Linked DNA regions of Rubripirellula tenax. The protein of the gene in region 1 binds, or shares a complex with, the protein of each later gene. Links are inferred from orthologs where the notes say so. Each region holds a gene or a part of one and is shown on either strand. Other genes may lie near its edges. The genes, in order: hisH and hisF.

The links.
Region 2: the proteins of hisH (region 1) and hisF are in contact, whole or in part, in a crystal structure (PDB 6RU0), measured with the Thermotoga maritima proteins. The link is inferred for Rubripirellula tenax from one-to-one orthologs. Residues at the interface, in WP_004080484.1 of Thermotoga maritima: Asn15, Arg18, Arg22, Arg117, Leu118, Pro119, His120, Met121, Gly122, Trp123, Asn124, Asn134, Gly135, Tyr136, Tyr138, Val140, Tyr158, Glu180, Lys181, Ser182, Ser183, Lys184, Ile185; in WP_004080486.1 of Thermotoga maritima: Met1, Leu2, Ala3, Arg5, Ser40, Glu41, Asp45, Glu46, Ala70, Glu71, Ile73, Asp74, Ile75, Pro76, Phe77, Asp98, Lys99, Ser122, Gln123, Glu161, Thr195, Leu196, Asn247, Arg249, Glu251.

What each region holds. Positions count from the first base shown.
Region 1 is NZ_SJPW01000002.1:55,716-65,277, reverse strand. Bases 2,062-4,790 are described here. They hold hisH (imidazole glycerol phosphate synthase subunit HisH), read left to right. Parts: upstream 2,062-2,974; coding sequence 2,975-3,607; downstream 3,608-4,790. Other genes in these bases: Poly51_RS31175 (hypothetical protein), read left to right, coding at 4,368-4,790; Poly51_RS05955 (hypothetical protein), read left to right, coding at 3,604-4,113; hisE (phosphoribosyl-ATP diphosphatase), read right to left, coding at 2,435-2,803; hisG (ATP phosphoribosyltransferase), read right to left, coding at 2,062-2,416. Outside these bases: Poly51_RS05980 (sulfatase family protein), read right to left, coding at 1-1,142; Poly51_RS05975 (rhodanese-like domain-containing protein), read right to left, coding at 1,203-1,547; more of hisG, read right to left, coding at 1,556-2,061; more of Poly51_RS31175, read left to right, coding at 4,791-4,967; Poly51_RS05945 (hypothetical protein), read left to right, coding at 4,997-5,875; Poly51_RS05940 (site-2 protease family protein), read left to right, coding at 5,974-6,768; Poly51_RS30305 (hypothetical protein), read left to right, coding at 7,208-7,447; Poly51_RS05930 (Mrp/NBP35 family ATP-binding protein), read right to left, coding at 7,596-8,708; Poly51_RS05925 (hypothetical protein), read right to left, coding at 8,727-9,206; Poly51_RS05920 (helix-turn-helix domain-containing protein), read right to left, coding at 9,203-9,562. UniProt on the Escherichia coli protein: IGPS catalyzes the conversion of PRFAR and glutamine to IGP, AICAR and glutamate. The HisH subunit catalyzes the hydrolysis of glutamine to glutamate and ammonia as part of the synthesis of IGP and AICAR.
Region 2 is NZ_SJPW01000002.1:515,316-524,903, reverse strand. The notes cover bases 2,728-5,482. They hold hisF (imidazole glycerol phosphate synthase subunit HisF), read left to right. Parts: upstream 2,728-3,598; coding sequence 3,599-4,366; downstream 4,367-5,482. Other genes in these bases: purH (bifunctional phosphoribosylaminoimidazolecarboxamide formyltransferase/IMP cyclohydrolase), read left to right, coding at 4,469-5,482; Poly51_RS07680 (fructosamine kinase family protein), read left to right, coding at 2,728-3,582. In the rest of the region: Poly51_RS07695 (hypothetical protein), read left to right, coding at 1-509; Poly51_RS07690 (HD domain-containing protein), read left to right, coding at 639-1,916; nagB (glucosamine-6-phosphate deaminase), read left to right, coding at 1,913-2,656; more of Poly51_RS07680, read left to right, coding at 2,674-2,727; more of purH, read left to right, coding at 5,483-6,046; indole-3-glycerol phosphate synthase TrpC, read left to right, coding at 6,047-6,835; Poly51_RS07660 (glycosyltransferase family 87 protein), read left to right, coding at 6,828-8,117; Poly51_RS07655 (glycosyltransferase), read left to right, coding at 8,301-9,137; Poly51_RS07650 (NAD(P)/FAD-dependent oxidoreductase), read left to right, coding at 9,140-9,588.

The DNA.
Region 1 (9,562 bases):
TTCTTGCCGTCGATCTTGCTGGTTGGCGGTTTGCCGCCGCAAAGTTTTGCAAACGTCGGCATCAGGTCGATCGACGCGGCCACTTCGCGACAAACCGATCCCGCGGGAATCTTGCTGGGCCACCACATCACGGTGGGCTCACGAATGCCGCCGTCATAGACGCTCGCTTTCTTGCCTCGCAGGGGCACCGACGATCCGACGGCCGCACCATTGTCGCTTGTAAAGACGACCAGTGTGTTCTCGGCGATCCCAGCTTGCTTGAGCGTCTTCACGATTTCGCCAACGGACCAATCCACTTCTTCGATGGCGTTGGTGATCGGTTCTTTGTCTGGATTGTCAAAGGCTTTGGAAACCGCCAGCGGGCGATGCACCATCGTATGGGGCAGATACAGAAAGAACGGCGAGCCTTTGTTCTCGTTGATGAAGCGAATCGATTCTTCGGTGTAACGCTTCGTGATCGTCGTTTGATCCGCAGGATATTCGACGACTTCTTCGCCGCGAAGAATGGGCACTTCGTTCTTGATCTTTTTACCGGCTTTCAAATCCGCAAGCGTGACGCCGCTGCGAAGCGTGATGTCGTCGGCCAATTTGTTGGCGGGATCGATCCACATGTCGTTGCTGTAGGGGATGCCCCAGTAATATTCGAAACCTTGGTACGTCGGCAAACACGGCGGCAGGTGCCCAAGATGCCACTTGCCGATGCACGCGGTGCGATAGCCGGCGTCCTTGAACATATCGGCAAGCGTGACTTCGTCCGGATGCAGTCCCTTGTCGCTATGAGGAAACAGCACCGGGTTCATGCCGAGTCGTTGGTAGTGACAACCGGTCAACAGTGACGTTCGTGACCCGGAACAAACGGCACATCCGACGTAGAAGTCGGTGAACTTCATTCCCTCGTTTGCCAGTTGATCGAGGTTCGGCGTTTGCGGAATGATCGCGCCGTTGAAACCGACGTCTCCGTATCCCATGTCGTCAATGAAGATGACGATGACGTTGGGACGAGCAGCGTCTTGCCCACTCGCCCGTGCACCACCGGTGATCAGCGCTGCGAGAATGATCAGTAACAGCAGTTTCGACAGGTGCGTCATCGTCGGGCTTTGGCGTGCGTTGGGAAGGTGAATCGGGTGGACCAATGCCGCCATCCTAACTCATCCGCCAGCGAAGAACCCGGGTCGGTGCCGGTGACGCGTCGGCACAGACGCCTAGTAGCGAGGCACTGTGGGATCGACTTGTTCGCTCCAGTCGTCGATACCACCGGCCAGGTTTTGCACTCGCGTGAAGCCGGCGGCTTGCAGGACTCGCGTCACATGCAGACTGCGACCCCCGTGGTGACACTGGACGACGATGTGGTCGTCCTTATGCGGTTGCAGCTCTTCCATTCGCTGGGGCAACTCGCTCATCGGCAGCAATCGGCTGCCATCGATTTTCGCAAAGTCATATTCATCTTGCTCACGAACATCGAGCAACAAAAATTCGTCGCCACGTTGCTTCATCGCTGCCAAGGTGGCGACGTCGATTTCCAGCGGCAGGTCGGCGGGTTGGTTCATGATTGTTCCTAAAGACGACAATTCAGAATCGGAGTTTCGATGATCGCCGATGCACCCTCGGCCTCGAGTGCTTCCATCGTGTCGATGATATCTTTGCGACGGACCATCACTCGGACACTGCACCACTTAGGGTCTTCCAACGAATTGATCGTCGGCGAATCGTATCCCGGTGTGATTTTTTCGCATTGCGCTAACTTGCTTCGCGGCACGTTGTATTCAAGCGACGAATAATCGCGAGCGATGACCACGCCTTCGAGTCGACGGACAACACGATCGGCAGTTTCAGGATCGTGACCACGACCGTTTTGAATCAGCACCGTTTCATAGTGACCGATGTCTTCGAGGACTCGCAAACGATTGGCCGCCAGCGTGCTGCCCGTTTCGACCAAGTCGACGATCGCATCGGCGACGCCCAGCTGGATCATGACCTCGACGCTGCCCGAAAGTGCGACCAAATGCGCGGTCGCACTGTGCGCGGCCAAGTACGTACGCGTCACCGTTGGAAAACTGGTCGCGATGCGTTTCTTGTCCAGATCGGCGGCCGATCGATAGTCGGAATCATCGGGCACACAGATCGCTAAGCGACAACGGCCGACACCGAGCTTCATGCGCGTTTTGACATCGCAGGCCGCTTCTTCGACCAAGTCGCTACCCGTGATACCCATATCGATGGCACCTTCGTTGCACAACGTCGGGATGTCGTCGGTGCGCAAGAAAATGATGTCGATCGGCAAACCGCTGACGCGCGCGAACAACCCGCGTGATTGGCGACGAAAACTTAATCCGGCCGCTTCCAACAACTCGCTTGCTACTTCACTGAGCCGCCCTTTGCTGGGGATGCCGATTCGCAAATTTCGCTGAGAGCCCATCGTACTGTTTGATTCCGTCTAAGTTGTTTCGTGATTATTGGCGGGTCGATTGGCTTTCTCGACGAGCCCGGACGTGCCTTCGCGGCGAGCCAGTTCGGCCGCGACTTCGCCCACGTCAACGCCGCGCCACGCCATCAAGACCATCGCGTGATAGATCAGGTCGCCGGCTTCGTAAACAAAGTGGGCCCGTCCTTCATCGCCCGCTTCGTCGGCCGCTTCGATCATTTCGTCGGCTTCTTCGCGGATCTTCCCACCGATTTTGGCGGGTCCACCGTCGAGCAACTTGGTCGTGTACGAACCGGCCGGACGCGTTTGGGATCGCTCGGCCAGCGTTTCCATCAACCGAACGAGCGGATCAAGTGGGTGCGGATTGGGCGGGGAAGACATCGATTTTCCTGCAAGCTTTCGAGCTAACGTTAGCCCACAAGTTAAACCGACCGTTCAGAAAGGAATAGGACAGTGGGCGGCTGGGCTTCTTTTGTGCTTTCCTTCGGGTAACTTGGCGTGTCTGAATCGTCACTTGGTCTCCGCCCGAAACACCCCAAACTTGCTTTCCCCATGATCACCATCGTTGACTACCAGATGGGCAATCTCCGCAGCGTTCAAAAGGCGATCGAACGGGTCGGCGGCGAGGCCCGGATCAGTTCGGATCCGCGAGAGATCGCAACGGCTGAAAAGCTGGTTTTGCCGGGGGTGGGGGCGTTTGGCGATGCGATGACCGAACTGCGGCGACGGGATCTGGTGACGGCGATCGCCGATTTTGTCGCCACGGAACGGCCGTTTTTGGGCATCTGTCTGGGGCTGCAACTGCTGTTTGAACGGGGTTTTGAACACGGCGAACACGAAGGGCTGGGGATCTTGGGAGGCGACGTCGTTCGATTCGAGTTGCCGCGGACGATGAAAGTGCCCCACATGGGCTGGAACACGATTACCAAGACGACCCAAGGCCCGATCCTGGACGAAATTGCCGATGGCAGCCACTTTTACTTCGTCCACTCGTATTTCGTTCGTCCCACAGACCCGTCGATCGTTGCCATGACGTGCGATTACGGTGGCTCGTTTTGTGCCGCCGTCCGCCGCGGCAACCTGATGGCAACTCAGTTTCACCCCGAAAAAAGCCAAGCCGATGGGCTGAAACTGTTGGCCGCCTTCAACAAGATTGCGGCCACCACCGAAGGTTCAATTCAATGAGTGCGACCGAGAACAAACCCGCCAACGTTTCGATGACCACGCCGGATGGGCGAATGAGTGTTGAGTTTCGGTGGATCCGCGACCGATTCGTTCATCGCGTTTTCGTCGACGAAATCGAGGTCGGCCACAGCACCGACGGCGACGGAGAGATGGACTGGCCCCCGTCACCGCCAATCCAGCAGCTATCGCTGGAAAACATCGGCGGAAAGCCAGCAATCCTGGGCGTCGGAGCGGCCGGGCGAGGACATTGGTCGATCAGCGTCGAAGCCCTCGATTCGCTCGAAAATCCAGGCCTGAAGTTCGACTTGGCCTGCCGTTGCCCGGGCGAAGCGGGGTTGCTGGCGAGCACCTATCGATTGACCGGCGACGTGACACTCAGCGCATTACACGGTGCTATCGAGTCGCTAGCGGATGATGCGACTCGAGTGGTCGCCGAAGCGGGGAACGGCGACGCGCCGTCTGCCACACATCGATGGGCGTACTGCCTGAACACGGGCAAATCATAGACCGCCTAAGCCCCCCAGGATTCCCAAGGTTTCATTTCGGGTAAATTTCTGTCGACCCAATGGCGTCGACCCTAAGTTGTGGTGGGCACACGTTTACCGAACGTGCCAATCACAAAAGTCGACGCCTTCTTTCTAATTTGCCGCAAAAACCCCCTTTACCTATCCGGCAACTTCTCGATCCTTTCGACGCAGTTAGCCGTCGTTGCGATCTTGATGGCGACGGATCCCTATTCTTGATGTGTTGGAGAAACTCGATGCAAAAGTTCGCTTGGTTCACGGCCTTATTATTGGCCGGATGGATTTCGACGGCGGGAAGCCACACACAGGCCCAAACCACAATCGTTTCCTCACCGGTATCGTCCGGCTCCAGCTACGTTTGCCCCAAGTGTGGCAAGGTCCATCCAAGCCCCGCCTCGACAGGATTTTCGACATCCGTGTCGACGCCAACGTCGAATATCGGTCAGGTGTCGTATAACTCGCCCGCCACATCGGCACCTGTGGCGAACACCGCACCTGTGGCGAACACATCGTCATTGCGAGCGACCGGCGGAGTCCGCAACGTCTTGCCGGCGCTCAACGCACAACGATCTCGACAGGGCATCGGTGGCCTGCGATACGATGGTTCGTTGCAAGCCGTCGCCGAGCGGCGGGCACAACAGATGGCTTCGATGGGATTGAAGAGCCATCCGCCGGGGTCGTTTTCCCCGGGGACCTACGAAGGCGTGGGTTGGTCCAGTTCTTATTCGCCGTCGGGAGTGTCGGCATGCTTCACCAGCGACACCAGAATGCAGTACGCCGGTGCTGCGATGGCCACCGGACGCGACGGCGTCTACTTCGCAGTGGTGTATCGCTAAGCAGTGGTGTATCGCTAAGCAATCGTTCCTTGAAATTTGTGCAACGCGTCGGCGGTCCTTGGGTGATCGTCGTCGCGTTTCTTTTTGCCCATTCGGGATTGCGATCGGCGGCCCAATCGCCGGCCGCGCCTTCGTCTACGCCGCAGGCAACACCCGCGCCAACACCGCCGTCGATGGCAATCGACGAAGCCGGTGCAAAAGCATCCGTCCAATGGCTGGTCGATCGAGCGTTGACGGTGCTTCCACGCACATTCGATGGCGATAAAGATTGGGGCAACACAAAAAAGGTTTGGGCCGGCGTCAGCATGAAGATGGACGGTTTGAAACTGAAAACGCATCGCAAGTTTCGCGACGTCGACCATGGTCGGTGGGTTCGCTACGAAGTCACGGTGCCCCAGCCTCATGCGGATCGCAACGTTGACGTCAACGTGGACAATGTGAATCGCGTCATCGATCCGGTGACCGGCCAAGAACGTTGGAAGATCCATTCAACCGTGATCGCGCCGATGGAATTCAGCGCGCGAATTCAGCGGCACAACTTGGGCGTCAAGCTATTCAGCGTGACGGTATCGGGAAAGATGAAAGTTCGTTTGACGTCATCGGCGTCGATCGGTTTCTATCCCGACTATCGAAAGATTCCACCGGACTTGGTCATCGATCCGATCATCAACGAAGCAAAGCTTGAACTGCAATCGTTCGAAGTCGATCGGGTCAGCCATGTCGGCGGCGACGTCGCCGAAGCTTGGGGCGAGATCATGCAGGAGGTTCTGGTGGAACGATTCGTCAACAAACAGGACGAAAAGTTGGTTTCGAAACTGAACAAGTCGATCCACAAACGGCGAGACGACTTGCGAATTTCGCTATCCGATTGGATCACGATGCCGACCGGATCATCGGATAAGAAGTGACTGCACCCGCACTTCGCGACGCGATGGTAAACTGAGCGGTGCCCGTTAGATCGTTTGGCGGGTTATCAACGACCGTCCGTGAAGTCACTGCGAACCCCATGCTGCAAGAACCGAGTCACTCGCCCTACGATTTGCGATTCCGATTGCTCGGGTTTCCGATTCGAATCGCCTGGGGATTCTGGTTGATGGCGATCGTGTTTGGGTATTCGTGGGTGCAGGGACTGGACCTGATGCTGCGCGACCTCAGCCCCGGCATCATGCCGCTGTTGGCGCTCTGGACCCTGTGCATCTTCGTTTCGATTTTGATTCACGAACTGGGTCACGCTCTGGCATTTCGCCAAAACCACATCGACGCCGAAATCGTCCTTTACCACTTCGGCGGCTTGGCGATCCCACGCGGGGGTTCGCGGTACGCGACTTTGGGTCCACAACAAACGCTTTGGATTTCATTCGCCGGACCCTTGATGCAATTCGCTTCCGCGTTGATCGTGATCGCGTTGGTGAAGATGTCGGGGTTTCGTTTGGATCAATTCGACACGATCATTCGGTTGCCCGAAGGGATACTTCGCTTGATCGGGGCTAGTGAAGGCGAATCGATGATCACGCAGAGCGTTGGGTTGTACGCCCTGATCGATTTTTATCTTTTTCCGAGCGTGTTTTGGGCGATCTTAAATTTGGTTCCCGTTTTGCCGCTCGACGGAGGCCAGATCACGCGCTCGATCGTGGAGATGCGTGGCGGAACAGCACAAACAGCGCTGTGGATCAGCGTGATCGCGGCGGCGATCGTGGCGCTGTACGGATTCAGTGGCGGGCAACAGTACATGGGGATCATGTTCATGATCTTAGGCATCACCAGCTTTCAACAACTGCAACAAATGAACGGGCGTTTTTAAGGGCGCGCGTCAATCGCAAAGTCCTTCATCGCGATCCAAACAGAGACGAAAACGGATTCGATGCGCACTCACGTAGACAATTTTTTCGTGGCGCATCATCACCGACTTTGACACGCGTCGATCACAGCGCGATGCACTTGCGCATCGACGAACGGCAACACAAAAACGACTTCGCGATGAGTTTGCGTGTCGCCCGTTAACAAAATATTTTTGATGTGCAACCACTTTTTTTAAAAAAAGATGTTGCGGAATCTGGAGAAGCGCGTAAAGTTACGCGCAGTTTTTACAGGTTGAACAAAAGCCGCTGCGGTGTTGGACACCATGGCTTTGAAGTTCAATCACACCTTAACGCTCGATGGGGCGTGGCCGGTGACTTCAAGAGCTTGCTTTTGAAGTCTCGAACTCTCATCAGCGTTCATTTCTCAGCGGAGAAAAGAACATGGCCAAGAAGAAAGCAACGAAGAAGAAAGCGACCAAGAAGAAGGTCGCTAAGAAGGCAACCAAGAAGAAGGCAGTGAAGAAGGCGACGAAGAAGAAGGCAACCAAGAAGAAGGCTGCTAAGAAGAAGGCGACGAAGAAGAAAGCAACCAAGAAAAAGGCTGCTAAGAAGAAAGCTACGAAGAAAAAAGCGACCAAGAAAAAAGCAACAAAGAAGAAAGCTGCTAAGAAGCGTCGCTAAAACCGCATGACCGACGGCCTTTGGGCCCAAGGAATCGCACCTAAGCCGTACCAGAGACTTCTCTGGTACGGCTTTTTTCGTTGGGCAGCTTGGATTGCCCCGCTCAGACCGCCTCAGACCGCTCAAAATGACCGTAGTGGGCGATTCCCTACAATGTTGGCAGGCTGGCCTTTGGTGGCGCCGCGGCTGCTTTTGCCGCCAAATTTCGCACCACTGCTTTGGCGACTGCGTCGAATGGCGCACGTGCGCGTTCATCGGTATCGATCACTTCGGCCAACCGGCCTTCATCACCCGCTTTACGCAACTCGATATCGATTGGCAAACCGCCCAAGTAAGCGACGCCCAACTCTTCGGCTTTGTCGCGTGCGCCGCCACGCCCAAAGATGTCGTACGTCTTGCCACAATCGGGACAAAGAAATCCGCTCATGTTTTCAACCATCCCCAAGATCGGAATGTTGACCTTGCGGAACATGCTGATCGCTTTGACGGCGTCCAACAACGCGACTTCCTGCGGAGTACAAACGACAACGGATCCGGCCAGCGGCAACGCTTGCGAGAGTGTCAGCGCGATGTCGCCGGTTCCGGGCGGCATATCGATGATCAAGTAGTCGAGGTCACCCCAATCGGTCTCGCCGAGGAATTGATTGATCGAACCGTGCAACATCGGTCCTCGCCAAATCACCGCTTGGTCCGGTTCGATCAAGAAACCCATCGACATGACGGGCATGTCACCACATCGAATCGGTTCGATGCGTTTCGCTTCGGTGATGGCCGGACGACCGGACAATCCGAGCAAGTGCGGAATGCTGGGCCCGTAGACGTCGGCATCCATCAAGCCGACTTTCGATCCCATCCGGCGCAGCGTCAGGGCAAGCGATGCGGCAACGGTGCTTTTGCCGACGCCGCCTTTGCCGCTGCCGACTGCGATGACACTCTTGCAACGCAATCCGATCTGACCCAACCGAGCCGGCGCGCGATCGTGATGCACGGTTTGAACATCGACATCGGTACCCGGGATCGCGGCGACGATCCGCGATCGAAGTGCGTCGGCGACTTCGTCGGCGATCGGCATCGAATGCGACGTCAATCCGATCGTGATGGTGGTTGATGACGCACCCGAAACAACCACATCGCGAATTTGGTCCATGGATCCGATCGGTCGACCTGATTCTGGATCGGGATACGCTTCAATGGCCGTGCGAACGGCTTCGACGGAAAGACTGCTCATGGTGGAACGGTAGGGGGCTAGGGGGAATGTCAGTTGCGTTGACTTTCCAGTCTAGGTGCTTGGCCGGTCCTGGTAATGGGTGGCTCGTGCGAAGTAACGTCGCACCATCGGCGTGATGCCGGGCAAATCTTCGACGTTTCGCAGAATCGCCGCCACACCGAACTCCCAAAGAGCCCACTTGCCGGCCGTTGGGATCTCCCGACCCACGGCGACCTGCAGCACGGTGGGGGAAGCGATGGAAAGCTGAGCGATTCGATCGCAGGCCACCACCAAATGGTCACGCTGAACTTCCCAGATCACAACTGCGGCGGTGTGCCCGACCAGCTTAACGCGAACCCGATCGGGTTGGCCAATTGCATCGACCGATTCGATCGCCAAGATCGTCGGCGGGTCGACCATCTCGCGCGCGAATTGGCGCGATGCGATCGCCCATCGATCGGGTGCCCCTTCCTTCGACGGCGACTCGCACACGATCCACGGATGGATGTGACACCGATGAACCGACAAAGAAAGATCGAACGGCTCGCTCACGACGTCTCTCGTTTCGCGTCGGTCGCGTCACTACTTTCATCCAGCTTGCGTAGCAAACGCGAACGGCTGATCCCCAGACGCCGCGCCGCTTCGGCGCGATTGCCGTCGGACGCTTCCACAGCTTCTTCGATCAATCGCAACTCGTATCGCTTGACCGCATCGTCAAGCGTGATCGTACGGGACTTCTTGTTGACTCGATCACCACCGGGTCGATACGAACGAACGGCAAGCGGCAATTGCTCGACCGCGATCGACGTGCCTGTCGCCGCGCGGATGGCATGACGTATCGCGCCGTCAAGTTCGACAAAGTTGGTCGGCCAAGGATACGTCGCCAACGCGTCCAGCGCCGCGCGGCT
Region 2 (9,588 bases), 460 kb from region 1 along the record:
AGCCCCTCAAACGCAGCGAGACCGATGTCACTCGCAAAGGGCTGATGATCACCGGCGGCGCAGTCCTGGCCGCGATCGGCGTGGCGATCGGATTGCGATTCACCGGTGGCGTTTCCACAGTGATTTTGGCGATCGGAGCGTTGGCCGTCGCACCGCCGCTCGTTTGGGCTGGATACACGTTCGTGCGAGATTCCGAGTTGGCGCCCTACGTCAGCGATGAACTTCGCAATCGAGTTTTGATTTGCTCGGCCTTGTTCGCTTCGCTGTGGTTGCTGTACGCGTTCGTGCCGGCCTATGTCGCCGATTACGAATCGCCGTCACAGATGTCGTTCATGTGGTTTGGGATCATCTTCTCGGTCATGTTGGCTGTGGGCGCGATGATGTCGGTCGGTTGCTTTGAACTTGAATTCACCAGCGGGCTGGCCCATGCGGGGCTGTACCTGATCGCGACTTTGCTGTTGGCGCTGCTTAGCGGCGCTGTGCTTGCGACCGGCACACCGCTTCCCTAGCCGAAGCGTTTCGAGTCTCGCTTTCTCGATCAGTTCATTCGATCAAAACGTCGCCTCATGCTGCCCGAAATTCAATCGCTTTACCAAACCGGCTCGTTAGTTCGGATCCCACCAGCACAGGACGTCCCGATGTCCGATCGCGTTCGGCGCGTGCTGGATACTTCACCGATCCGTCGCCTGGCATCGATCACCCAGTTAGGGATGGTCAGTCTTGTTTACCCCGGCGCGACGCACTCGCGATTCGAGCACACCCTTGGGGTCTACGGCAACGCCGTCGGCGTGCTGGCAAGATTCGCTGGCGATGCCGGGTTCGAATCGATGGTCGATGACCGATTGGCCGACGCGTTCGTTTTGGCGGCGTTGTTGCACGACGTCGGCCACTGGCCGTTTTGCCACCCGATCGAAGACATGCGAATCGCGGAACTCGGTGAACACGAAACCCGCATCGGCGGATGGATCGAACGATCCGAACTTGCAAACTGCATCCGTGACGATTGGGCATGTGACGCCGCCGACGTGCTTTCGCTTCTTTGCCCGGGGTCGGTGCGACCAAGCGATCACACGTCGGGGCACCGGTTTTTGGCATCTTGCTTGAGCGGCCCGATCGATGTCGACAAACTGGACTATCTGCAACGCGACAGCCTGCATGCCGGCGTTCCCTATGGCCGAAACTTTGACGCCGGTCGATTGATCGCATCGCTTTGCATTCACCCGCAAACGGGCGCGTTGGCGGTTGGCGACAAAGGTCGAACGGCCGCTGAGATGATGGTGTTCTCTCGCTACATCATGTTCAGCGAAGTCTATTGGCATCACACCGTCCGCGCCGCGACGGCGATGCTACAGCGGTGCGTATTCCTGTTGCAGCATCGGCTCGATCTGGAATCGACGCTGGGGATGAAGGAAGCCGAGTGGATCGCCAACCTACGCCGATCGGCCGAAGGCAGCGTCGCCGAACCGCTTGCCGAAGGACTGTTCGGTTCCCGTCGACGTCTTTACAAACGGGCTGCCGAATTCAATGCCGTTGATGGCGACCAAGTTCACGGACGATTGGCTCGTAAACCCTATTGGTGGCTGGTCGCCTTGGCGGAGCGATTGGCGGGGAGTCTATCCAGCAAGAGCGGAGTTGTTGTCCACGCGGTCGACGTTCTTGTCGATGCGCCGCCCGTAAAACTAGAAGTCGATATCAACATGGACGTCATCGGACGTGACGGCACAACAAGAACATTGGGTGACGTTTCGCCGGTGGCTTCGGCGCTGGCGAGTCAGCAATTCGACAATCACGTCAAACGCGTAAGAGTGTTTCTAAGAGATGACGTCCGCGACGAAGTCCTGAACAAGATCAGCGCCGGCGAATTGACCTTTTTGATCATGGAAGCGATCGACGCATTGGAGTCCGAACTGGCATGACGTCTTCCCCTCGATTGACCGTTGTCCCCTCAGCCGGCGATGTCGCTGACCAAGTTGCACGCCGCATTGCCGCGGCCATCACATCGAACCCCAAATTGGTTTTGGGGTTGGCGACGGGAAGCAGTCCCGTTGCAACCTACCAACGTTTGATTCAACTGCATCGCGATGAAGCATTGGACTTCTCGCAACTGACGACGTTCAACTTGGACGAATACATCGGTTTGGCATCGGACCATCCACAGAGTTTTCGCCACTTCATGCAACAGCAATTGTTCGATCACGTGAACATTGATCTGGCCAACACTCACGTACCCGATGGTCAATGCCTAGACATCGAAAAGCATGTTGCCGAATACGAATCGGCGATTGCGACTGCCGGAGGCATTGCAATTCAATTGTTGGGGATTGGGTCGAACGGGCATATCGCGTTCAACGAACCCGGGTCAGCCGCCGATTCTCGCACGCGTCAAGTTTCGCTAACTGGACAAACGATCCGAGCCAACTCGCGTTTCTTCGATTCGGTCGACGACGTTCCAAGAACGGCCATCACGATGGGAATCGGCACAATCATGGAAGCCGATCAAATCATCTTGATCGCGACGGGTGACGTGAAAGCGGACGCCATCGGGGACGCGATGCTTGGTCCGGTATCGCCCGATTGTCCGGCATCACTGCTGAGGATGCACAACGATGTGACGTTCTTTGTCGATGAATCGGCCTCGCCCAAGCGAGACGCTTGAAAGAGTGTCGGCGCGACATGGAATCATCGATCCGAAAACTCATTCCGAACGTCGTCGCTGTCACGAACGTGTCCACGGTGGGCGGCGGCTGTATCAGTGACGCCGCTCGCGTCGTGCTGAAGTATTCGGACGGAACTGCCGAAACTGTGTTCGTCAAATCGAACGACCGATCCTTCGCCGAAAATTTCGAATGTGAACGTGACGGACTATCTCGGTTGCGCGCGGCCGACGCGATCGAAGTGCCCGAAGTCATCGCCGGCGGCGTTGTAGACGGGCGAGCTTGGTTGGTGATGCGATGGATTGAATCGGGCCACCGCGGATCGAGCTTTTTTGCAGATTTCGGATGCTGCCTCGCGGCGCTGCATCGAACAACGCTGCGTCAAACAACACTGCACCAAACAACGCTGGGCACTGCCATCGGACTCGACCGGGACAACTATCTCGGTTCCGCTCGCCAACCGAACGCGTCTCGATCGACTTGGTCCGAGTTCGTCGCCGACCAGAGGATCGGGTTCCAGCTCCGATGGGCCGTCGATCAGGGGCTGGCTGATTCGAGTCTTCAACGCGACATCGAAACCATCGTCGGTCGGATGGACGAGTTGCTTGCCGGGCGAGACGACGAGACGTCGTTGCTGCACGGCGACCTGTGGAGCGGCAACTACTTGTGCGACGCCGACGGGCAGCCGGTGATCGTCGATCCGGCGGTTTACCGGGGCTGTCGCGAGGCCGAATTCGGGATGCTGAGGCTTTTCGGGTCTTGCCCCGCAGAATTTTATGAGGCTTACGACGATGCGTTCCCGTTGCCCGCCGGTTGGCAACGGCGAACGGGCGTCTATGTTCTTTATCATCTGATGAACCATTTGAACATGTTCGGCGTCGGTTACTTGGACCAGTGCCGATCGACCGTGTCGAACCTGCTTTCGTAACCCGAGATGACCGACCATGCTTGCTGCCCGCGTGATTCCCTGTTTGGACGTGTTCGAAGGCCGTGTCGTCAAGGGAACCAACTTTGTGAACCTTCGTGACGCCGGCGACCCGGTCGAAGTGGCGCGGCGATACGAAGCCGAGGGTGCCGACGAATTGGTGTTCCTAGACATCACGGCCAGCCACGAAGAGCGGGCGATCATTTTGGATGTCGTCCGGCGTACGGCCGAACAGGTGTTCATGCCGTTGACCGTCGGCGGCGGCGTTCGGACGGTCGACGACGTGCGAGCTCTTTTGTCGGCCGGGTGCGACAAGGTATCGATCAATTCAGCGGCCTGTACCGATCCCGACTTCGTCCGCCGCGCCGCCGATCGCTTTGGCAGCCAGTGCATCGTCGTCAACATCGACCCCAAGCGGATCGTCAAAGACGGCAAAGAAGTCTGGGAAGTCCACATCAACGGCGGCCGAAAACCGACGGGGCTGATGGCGGTCGAGTGGGCGCAAGAGATCGAACGGCTGGGCGCCGGCGAGATCGTGTTGACCTGCATGGACGCCGATGGGACTCGCGACGGCTACGACATCGAGATCACTTCGGCGGTCAGCCAAGCCGTTTCGATCCCCGTCGTGGCCAGCGGTGGGGCCGGTTCGCCCCAGCATTTGGTGGATGCGATTCGCGATGGCAATGCCGACGCGGCGTTGGCCGCCAGTATCTTTCACTTCGGCCAATTCACGATCGCAGAGACCAAACAAGCGATGCGAGAAGCCGGGATCGCCGTGCGTCTGTAGGCTCGCCCCGTTGACGTTTTGGGCTTTTGGCGATTACACAATGGCGGTTCGTTAAGCCACCTGCCTCGCGTTTTTCTCCGCGTTTGACCACTCCGGATCGCCATGACCGCCCCTGACGTCGTCCCCATCCGCACCGCCCTGATCAGCGTCAGCGACAAGCTCGGTCTGTCCGACTTGGCCGCCGGGCTGCAACGTGCCGGTGTCGCGATCTACAGCACCGGTGGCACCCGCCAACACCTGGAACAATCCGGAATCGAGGTCCATGACGTCGCCGAGTACACCGGGTTCCCCGAGATGCTGGACGGCCGCGTCAAAACGCTGCACCCCAAAATCTTCGGCGGCATCCTGGCGATTCGCGACCGTGACGATCACATGGACGCGATCGACGAACACGACATCATCCCGTTCGATTTGGTGGTGGTGAACCTGTACCCGTTCGCCGCAACTGCCGCGCGACCGGGCGTTAGCCGCGAAGAATGCGTCGAGCAGATCGACATCGGCGGGCCCAGTCTGGTTCGTGCCGCGGCCAAGAACCACAACGATGTTGCCGTCGCGACCAGCCCGCAACAGTACGGCGAGCTACTGGCCCAAATGGACGAAGTCGGCGGCACGGCGCACCAGTTTCGAAGCCAGCTTGCGGCCGATGCGTTCGAACACACCGCTGGCTACGACCGCGCGATCGCCGATTTCATGCGAGGCGAACCACTGGGCGGTGAATTCCCGGCCAGTTTGAGCATGACGCTTCGCCGCAAAACGCAGTTGCGTTACGGCGAAAACCCACACCAACGGGCCGCCTTGTATGTCGACCCGAACGTGCGAAGTGCGAACCTCGTCTCGGCTCGACAAATCAGCGGCAAAGAACTGTCGTACAACAATCTGCTAGACCTTGATTCGGCGCTTGAGATTGTTCGTGGCTTTGGCGGACCAGCCGTTTCCGTCATCAAGCACAACAACCCTTGCGGTGCGGCGACGGACATCAAGCTTGCCCGGGCATGCCGTAAAGCACTCGCCGGCGACCCGCTAAGCGCCTTCGGCAGCGTGCTGGGATTCAACCGAACCGTTGACAAAGAAACGGCCGAACTACTTTGTGAACCGGGATTGTTCATCGAAGCGATCGTGGCACCGGACTTCGAAGCCGAAGCCGTCGGGTTGCTGACCAGCAAACCGAAGTGGCGTGACAACGTCCGGTTGATGCAGGTCGGGCGCTTGGATACGCCGCCATCGTCGATCCAACGTCGATTCATTTCCGGTGGAGTCTTGGTGCAAGATGCCGACCGCATGACCAGTTCCATGTTGCAGTGGAAAACAGTCACCGACACCAAGGTTGTCGACGAACTGTGGGACGACGTTTCGTTCGCCTGGGAAATGGTCCGACACGTCAAGAGCAACGCGATCGTGCTTGCCAAAGACACGTCGCTAATCGGCGTCGGCGCAGGCCAAATGAGCCGCGTCGACAGCGTCGAGATCGCGATCGACAAAGCCGGCGATCGAGCCCAGGGTTCCGTGCTGGCTTCGGACGCGTTCTTCCCGTTCCCCGACTCGATCGAAGCCGCCGCCGACGCCGGTGTTGTCGCCGTGATCCAACCCGGCGGATCGCGCCGCGACGACGAAGTGATCGAGGCTTGCAACCGGTTCAACCTGCCTTTGGTGCTGACAGGACGCCGGCACTTTAAGCACTAAATGACAATTCTGGACAAGATCATCGACCAAACGCGGGTCACGATCGAAACGGATCGTGCCCGCGTGCCTGCGTCGGCACTCGAGTCGATGCTTGCCGATTTGCCAGCTTGCCGCGACTTTCACGGCGCACTTGCCGCCGGTGATGATGTTCAGTTGATTGCCGAAGTCAAAAAAGCCAGCCCGTCGGCAGGATTGATCCGCAAAGACTTTGACCCCGCGACTTTGGCCAAGTGCTATGCCACCGGTGGCGCCGCCTGCATCAGCGTGCTGACCGACGCGCCATTCTTTCAAGGATCGCTTGAATACCTGAAACAGGTCCGTGCCGCAGTCGACTTGCCGCTGTTACGAAAAGACTTCATCGTCGATCGATACCAGCTGCTGCAAGCCCGAGTCGTCGGCGCCGATTGCGTGCTATTGATCGCCGAATGCTTGACGCCAAGCGAGCTGAAACGACTGCACGACGAAGCGGCGGAACTGGGTTTGCAAACGTTGATCGAGCTCTACGAGCCATCCAATCTGGATGCGGTCCTGGCGACGGGAACTCGTTTGGTTGGCGTCAACAATCGAGATCTGAAAACATTCAAAACGTCGCTCTCGCACACCTTGGATCTGCGCCCGTCGATTCCTGACGATCGGTTGTTGGTCGGCGAAAGCGGCATTGTTACTCATGAAGATGTTTTGATGCTCGGCCGGGGCGGGGTCAAAGCGGTGCTGGTCGGCGAGTCATTGATGCGACAAAGCGACGTGACCGCAGCAACGCGACGATTGCTTGGACGTACGAATGGCTAGCCGTTTTGTGGTCGGCGACCGCCGATATGCGATCATCGCGTTTTTCATTTTCGCGCTCGGCGTTTTTTTGACGGCCGCCAGAACGGTCAAGCAGTATCAAACGCCTGGCCCGTTTGATCCCTCACGCCAAGGGATGTGCGACTTTCACAACGGAATCTATTTCCCCACCCGCGCGGTGCTGGACGGCATCAGCCCCTATGGCGCCGACTACGCCGCCGCCAACCCCGTCGCCCGCCAGATTCCGTTCTTCCTGCCTTCGATCTTGGTGTTGCATACGCCCTGGGTCGTGATGCCGTTGCACGTTGCCGAAGTCACGTACTTTCTGTTTTCGCTGTTCATGATCATCGCGATCGGTGCGGTCGTTTCCGCATCCATCGGGCGACCGATTCGTGCCGACTTGACGTTGGCCGTCGCGGCGGCGCTGGTGTTTTCTCGTGGCGGACACATCACTTTGTTTGACGGGTACTTCACGTTCGAATTGGTGTTGGCGACCTACTTGGCGATTCACTGGGGCGACCGACGACCGTGGCGGGCGGCGGTAATGCTGGCAGTCGTCGCATCCAAGCCGACTTACATCTTGCCGCTCGGTTTCATAATGCTGGCACGCGGCAATGTGAAAGCGATCATCATCGGCGCCGTGCTCAGCATCGTCGCCGCGGGAATCCCGTTTGCCTGGATTGCCTATCACGAAGGCGAAGGGGACATCGGCCGCGGCATCGAGATCCTGCGCAACGACTTCACAGAGTCTCAAGAGATTCACCGCGCCCAAGACGACGAGTCGCCCGTGTTTTCATGGACGCGAGTCGACGCACTGGCCGTGGTCGCCAAATGGGCGGGCAAAGATCCGAAGGAAGCGGCCCACCTGGTCGCGATGTTCGTTTTCCTGATCCCGTCGATGTTGCTGCTTCACCAGCGGCGACGGGCCGGATTGGACGACGGGTTGGTGGGTGTCACGGGCGCGTTGATTCTGTTGACTTCGTTAGTCAGTCTCTATCACCAATCCTATGACACCATGCTGATGGTCGGCCCGCTCGCCGCCGTGCTGATGAAAACGCCTTCGTCATGGGCGTCGATCTCTGGATTTTGGCGACTGGCGTTGGTCGGCCTATGGTCCGTTCCGCTGTTCAATTACGTCTCGACACGAATGATCATGGGGCGGATCGACGTCGGTCCCATGGGGGTTCGAGTGCTGACCAGCATCAATGGTGTGTGTTTGGCTGCGGGCTTGGTCATTTTGGTGGCCATATTGGTGCAAAAAAGGCCGACGCAACCAGGTGCTTAAGGGTGTTTCGGGCGACGCTGCAAAAAGTGTTGAAAAGTTCACCATGTAAAGTCTTGTGGAAGCGGGTTGTAGCAATGACACTGGAAATTCCACGAAGGAATCACCCCCCGATTGCCTCAGCTTGCTTCATTCGACACCCGCCTTCGACCCCACACCGGTTGGCTCAGGCCCACCCTTCTAAACATGAATCACGATCCGACCGGCCCGGAAACCCAGCAACAAGTCACTTCGCAAGTCGAATCCAATCATGAATCACGCGATTCGATTCGGTTTCGCCCGTCGAAGGTGTTCATGGCATTGCCGGCCTATAACGAAGAAGAAGCACTGCCAGAACTGCTAGAGCGGATCGGCGAAGCGTTCGCGGACAGCGGATTGCCCTACGAAGTCATCATCGTCGACGACGGCAGCAAGGACGACACGGCGAAAATCGCTTCACAAATGTCGTTTCAAATGCCGATCCACCTGGTCCAACACGAAGTCAATTCGGGCCTGGGCGTCACCATTCGTGACGGTCTTCGCGAAGCCGTCGACCGGGCGGGCGAGCGTGACATCATCGTCACGATGGACGCCGACAACACGCATCCCCCCGGGTTGATTGAACGGATGGTGGGCATGATTCACGAAGGTTGTGACGTGGTTATCGCATCGCGTTTCCAACCGGGTGCTCGCGTCATCGGCGTGCCGTTTGAGCGGCATATCTTGTCGATCGGTGCCCGTGTGCTATTCACATCCCTGTTCCCGACTCGTGGCGTTCGCGATTACACATCGGGTTACCGGGCCTATCGTGCATCGGTGATCCGCCAAGCATTTGCCGAACACGGCGACAATTTCGTCGGCGAAAAGGGCTTTTCCTGCATGGCCGACGTTCTGTTGAAGTTGCGTAGCCAAGGCGTCATGTTCGGTGAAGCACCGCTACGTCTGCGTTACGACCAAAAGGGTGGCGACAGCAAGATGCAAGTCTTCAAGACCATCTGGTTGACACTGAAACTGCTCGGCCGTCACCGCGTCGGGAAGAACTAGTTGTGACCGAATCGAATGCGAACGGCGCCCCGCGACGGACATGGTTGGTCGTCGGCGGTGGCGTTATGGGGCTGAAGATCGCCCGCGATCTGATCGGACGCGGCCAAGACGTCACGATTGCCGAATCCGCACCCGTGATGGGCGGATTGACCAGTGCCTGGCAATTGGGCGATGTCGTCTGGGATCGCTTCTATCACGTCACCTTGCTGAGCGATTCGAAGCTGCGTGACGTGCTGTCCGAAATCGGACTCGAAAACGAGATCGATTGGGTCGAAACCAAGACCGGGTTCTATGCCGGCGGCAAGCTGCTTTCGATGAGCAATACGGCCGAATTCCTGAGGTTTCCACCGTTGTCGATGATCGAGCGACTGCGTCTGGGTGGAACGATTTTCTACGCTTCGAAGATCAAGAGCTGGCGGCGACTCGAGAAGCTATCGGTCGAAAAATGGCT